2 regions of the Streptomyces tirandamycinicus genome follow, and region 1 is predicted to be linked to the other one. Evidence: predicted binding sites of a transcription regulator. Region 1 holds the regulator's gene; the other holds the start of a gene.
What was found. The regulator HrcA, encoded in region 1, represses chaperone genes, less so after heat shock. The targets are predictions, from matches to a motif close to TTNGCACTCNGNNNNNCNGAGTGCNAA.
Positions count from the first base shown of each region.

Region 2: a site for HrcA is predicted at 1,407-1,433, ahead of groL (chaperonin GroEL). Genes of this name have one in related genera too.

Region 1 is NZ_CP029188.1:1,801,691-1,804,085, forward strand. Features, by position in the region: gene dnaJ (molecular chaperone DnaJ) at 1-609, opposite strand, end outside; gene hrcA (heat-inducible transcriptional repressor HrcA) at 610-1,626, opposite strand; gene DDW44_RS08070 (MBL fold metallo-hydrolase) at 1,826-2,395, shown strand, end outside.
Region 2 is NZ_CP029188.1:3,124,845-3,127,239, forward strand. Features, by position in the region: gene groL (chaperonin GroEL) at 1-1,281, opposite strand, end outside; gene DDW44_RS13770 (cold-shock protein) at 1,922-2,125, opposite strand.

The sequences.
Region 1 (2,395 bases):
GCACTCCGGGCACGGGGTCGGGACGACGGTCCCGAAGCCCTGGCACTGGGGGCACGGCCGCGAGGTCATGACCTGGCCCAGGAAGGACCGGGTGACCTGCGACACCTCGCCGCGGCCGCGGCACATGTCACAGGTCTGGGCCGAGGTGCCGGGCGCGGCGCCCTCGCCCGAGCAGGTCGTGCACACGACGGCGGTGTCGACCTGGATGTCCTTCGTGGTGCCGAACGCGGCCTCGTTGAGTTCGACCTCCAGCCGGATCATGGCGTCCTGGCCGCGCCGCGTCCGCGACCGCGGCCCGCGCTGGGACGCGGTCCCGAAGAACGCGTCCATGATGTCGGAGAAATTGCCGAAGCCACCGGCGCCGAAGCCGCCCGCGCCGCCGCCGCCGGCCGCGGACAGCGGGTCGCCGCCGAGGTCGTAGACCTGCTTCTTCTGCGGGTCCGACAGCACCTCGTACGCGGCGTTGATCTCCTTGAAGCGCTCCTGCGTCTTCGGATCCGGATTCACGTCCGGATGGAGCTCCCGCGCGAGCCGCCGGAAGGCCTTCTTGATCTCGTCCTGCGATGCGTCGCGGCGTACGCCCAGTACGGCGTAGTAGTCCGTGGCCACTTACGACTCCGCCAGGATCTGTCCGACGTAACGTGCCACTGCGCGTACCGCTCCCATCGTTCCGGGGTAGTCCATGCGGGTCGGTCCGACCACGCCGAGTTTGGCGACTGCCTCGTCGCCCGAACCGTAGCCGACCGCGACGACGGACGTGGAAGTGAGCCCCTCGTGGAGGTTCTCGTGCCCGATCCGTACGGTCATGCCCGGGTCCTTGGCCTCTCCGAGCAGCTTCAGCAGCACGACCTGCTCCTCCAGCGCCTCCAGCACGGGCCGGATGGTGAGGGGGAAGTCGTGGGCGAAGCGCGTCAGATTGGCGGTGCCGCCGATCATCAACCGTTCCTCGGTGTCCTCGACCAGCGTCTCCAGGAGGGTCGAGAGCACCGTCGAGACGGTGCCGCGGTCCTCCAGGTCGAAGGACTCCGGGAGGTCCTGGACCAGTTGCGGCACGTCGGTGAACCGCCGTCCGACCACGCGGCTGTTGAGCCGGGCCCGCAGGTCGGCGAGCGAGGTGTCGGAGAACGGCGCGGGGCAGTCGACGTGCCGCTGCTCGACCCGTCCGGTGTCCGTGATCAGCACCAGCATCAGCCGGGCCGGTGCGAGCGCCAGCAGCTCCACGTGCCGCACGGTGGAGCGGGTGAGCGAGGGGTACTGGACGACGGCGACCTGCCGGGTCAGCTGCGCGAGCAGCCGCACCGTGCGGGCGACGACGTCGTCGAGGTCGACGGCGCTTTCGAGGAAGTTCTGGATCGCCCGGCGCTCGGGCGACGACAGCGGCTTGACCCCCGCGAGCCGGTCCACGAACAGGCGGTAGCCCTTGTCCGTGGGGATGCGGCCGGCGCTGGTGTGGGGCTGGGCGATGTAGCCCTCGTCCTCCAGCACCGCCATGTCGTTGCGCACGGTCGCCGGCGACACGCCGAGGCTGTGCCGCTCGGTGAGGGCCTTGGAACCGACGGGCTCCTCGGTGCCCACATAGTCCTGGACGATGGCGCGCAGCACCTCGAGTCTGCGTTCGCTGAGCATGGCGCACACCTCCAGCTGTGGTCCTCGGCGGTCCCTAGGCGGCCCTTCGGCCCTGGTCTGGCACTCGGCCTCACTGAGTGCCAGCTTTCCCCGGCCCAGTGTACGGCCGGGAGGTACGTCCCTAGCAAGGGCGGCCGGACACCCCGTCCCGTCGCGACGAGCCATGACGCCGCTGGTCGCTCCGGGATAGCGTCGCCGTATGGACGTCCGTTGGGAAGACTTCGGCTGGGAACGGCTCGCCGGCGGCGTGGGGCGGCGCAGGCTGCCCGTCTGGGACGCCACGGCGGGGCTGGTCGCCGGTGACACGGCGGTGCTCCTGTTCGACACGGGCTCGACGCTCCGCGAGGGGGCGGAGCTGCGGGAGCAGGCCGAGGCGCTTCTCGGCGGCCGGAGTGTGACGCACATCGCGCTCAGTCACCCCCACTTCGACCATGTGCTCGGCACGGCGGCGTTCCCGGAGACCGAGGTGTACGGCGCCGTCGGCGTCGACGGCGTCCTGCTGCGGGACCGGGCCGCGCTGCGCGACGACGCGATCCGCCACGGGGTGCCGCCGCAGGACGCGGCGATGGCCGCCGACGCCCTGGTCGTCCCGCGGCACACCGTCTCCGGCGAGTGGACCCTCGACCTCGGCGGCCGCCGGGTGATGCTGGCCAACGTCGGCCCGGGCCACAGCCGCCACGACCTGGTGCTGCTGGTGCCCGGCGACCGCGAGGTCGTCTTCTGCGGGGACCTGGTGGAGGAGTCGGGCGACCCGCAGGCCGGCCCGGAC
Region 2 (2,395 bases), 1.3 Mb from region 1:
GAGCTTCTCGAAGACCTGGGAGGCCTGGAGCAGGGCCACGCCACCACCGGCGACGATGCCCTCCTCGACGGCGGCCTTCGCGTTGCGGACGGCGTCCTCGATGCGGTGCTTGCGCTCCTTGAGCTCAACCTCGGTCGCGGCACCGGCCTTGATGACGGCCACGCCGCCGGCCAGCTTCGCGAGGCGCTCCTGGAGCTTCTCGCGGTCGTAGTCCGAGTCGGAGTTCTCGATCTCGGCGCGGATCTGGTTGACCCGGCCCTGGACCTGGTCGCTCTCACCGGCACCGTCGACGATCGTGGTCTCGTCCTTGGTGATGACGACCTTGCGGGCGCGGCCCAGCAGGTCCAGGCCCGCGTTCTCGAGCTTGAGGCCGACCTCCTCGGAGACGACCGTGCCACCGGTGAGGATGGCGATGTCGCCGAGCATGGCCTTGCGGCGGTCGCCGAAGCCCGGGGCCTTGACGGCGACGGACTTGAAGGTGCCGCGGATCTTGTTGACGACCAGGGTCGACAGGGCCTCGCCCTCGACGTCCTCGGCGATGATCAGCAGCGGCTTGCCCGACTGCATGACCTTCTCCAGCAGCGGGAGCAGGTCCTTCACCGAGGAGACCTTGCCGTTGAAGATGAGGATGTACGGGTCCTCGAGGGCGGCCTCCATGCGCTCCATGTCGGTCGCGAAGTACGCCGAGATGTAGCCCTTGTCGAAGCGCATGCCCTCGGTGAGCTCCAGCTCCAGACCGAAGGTCTGGGACTCCTCGACGGTGATGACGCCTTCCTTGCCGACCTTGTCCATCGCCTCGGCGATGAGCTCGCCGATCTGGGTGTCGGCGGCGGAGATGGAGGCGGTGGAGGCGATCTGCTCCTTGGTCTCGACCTCCTTGGCCTGGTCGAGCAGCGCACCGGAGACGGCCTCGACGGCCTTCTCGATACCGCGCTTCAGGGCCATCGGGTTGGCGCCGGCGGCCACGTTGCGCAGGCCCTCGCGGACCAGCGCCTGGGCGAGGACGGTCGCGGTGGTCGTACCGTCACCGGCGACGTCGTCCGTCTTCTTGGCGACTTCCTTGACCAGCTCGGCGCCGATCTTCTCGTACGGGTCCTCGAGCTCGATCTCCTTGGCGATGGAGACACCATCGTTGGTGATCGTGGGGGCGCCCCACTTCTTCTCGAGGACGACGTTCCGGCCCTTGGGGCCAAGGGTGACCTTGACGGCGTCGGCGAGCTGGTTCATCCCGCGCTCGAGACCGCGCCGTGCCTCCTCGTCGAACGCGATGATCTTGGCCATGTGAAGTGGTCCTCCCGGACTGGGGTGGATGCTCCGGACCGCGCTGGTGCCCGCGACGGACGGCCTGCGTGCCTTGTGGTTCCTTGCCCCACCCGGCCTGCGGACCTCACCGACCCGGTCCTTCGTTGTCACTCTCACTCGTAGAGTGCTAACGCCAATGATTAGCACTCGGACCCGGCGAGTGCAAGACGCGACCGCGACTCGGGCTCCCGCCCGGGGACCGCACCAGGTGAGCCGCGGGGGGCGCGCGGCGCGTCCACCCCGAGCACGGGGCGCCGCATCCGCCCCCACGGACACGGGAAGCCGCCGGGCCGCTATGCCCACTTCCGACCCCGGGCGGCGGGTCCACCCCCACGGACAGGGAAGGCCGCCGGCTCGCCGCTATGTCCACTTCCGGCCCGGGCACCGCGGCCGCCCCCGGCGCGCCGCCGGGTGCTCTTCGCCGGGGCGACGCCCCCCGCGCCCACCCGCACGCGCCGGTACGCGCACACCGGTACGGGCACGCCGGTACGCCCGCGTCCCCGCCCGGCTCCGCCCCGCCCGGCTCCGCCCCGCGCGGCGGCGCGCGGCCCCATCGCACGGCGGAGGGTCCGCGCCCCTGGCACGGACCCTCCGTCACGTTGCTGCAGTCAGTCGGCGCTCAGCCGGCTACGCGGACCATGTCCGCCTGCGGCCCCTTCTGGCCCTGCGAGATCTCGAACTCGACTCGCTGCCCCTCCTCCAGGGTGCGGTACCCGTCCATCTGGATCGCGCTGTAGTGGACGAAAACATCCGCACCACCGTCGACCGCGATGAAGCCATACCCCTTCTCCGCGTTGAACCACTTGACGGTGCCCTGAGCCATGCCTAACTCCCCTATTACTGGCCCTTGCACAGGACCGCACTTCGCGGACCCGGGTCAGACCTCACCCAGCGGTTTCCCAGTGCCCGGAGGGGCATCAGGACGACCCATGGGCGTGCGCCGGAACGCGTCGACCGCGGCTGAATGTATCTGTCCAACTGCCGTCTGCAACAGGTCAATCGGACGAGAATTCCGGGCAGGACCGAAAGGACGAATCAGGAGAAGTACCGGCATTCCCGGGCAAGTCGGGCCGGGCAAAGCGCACTTACTGCG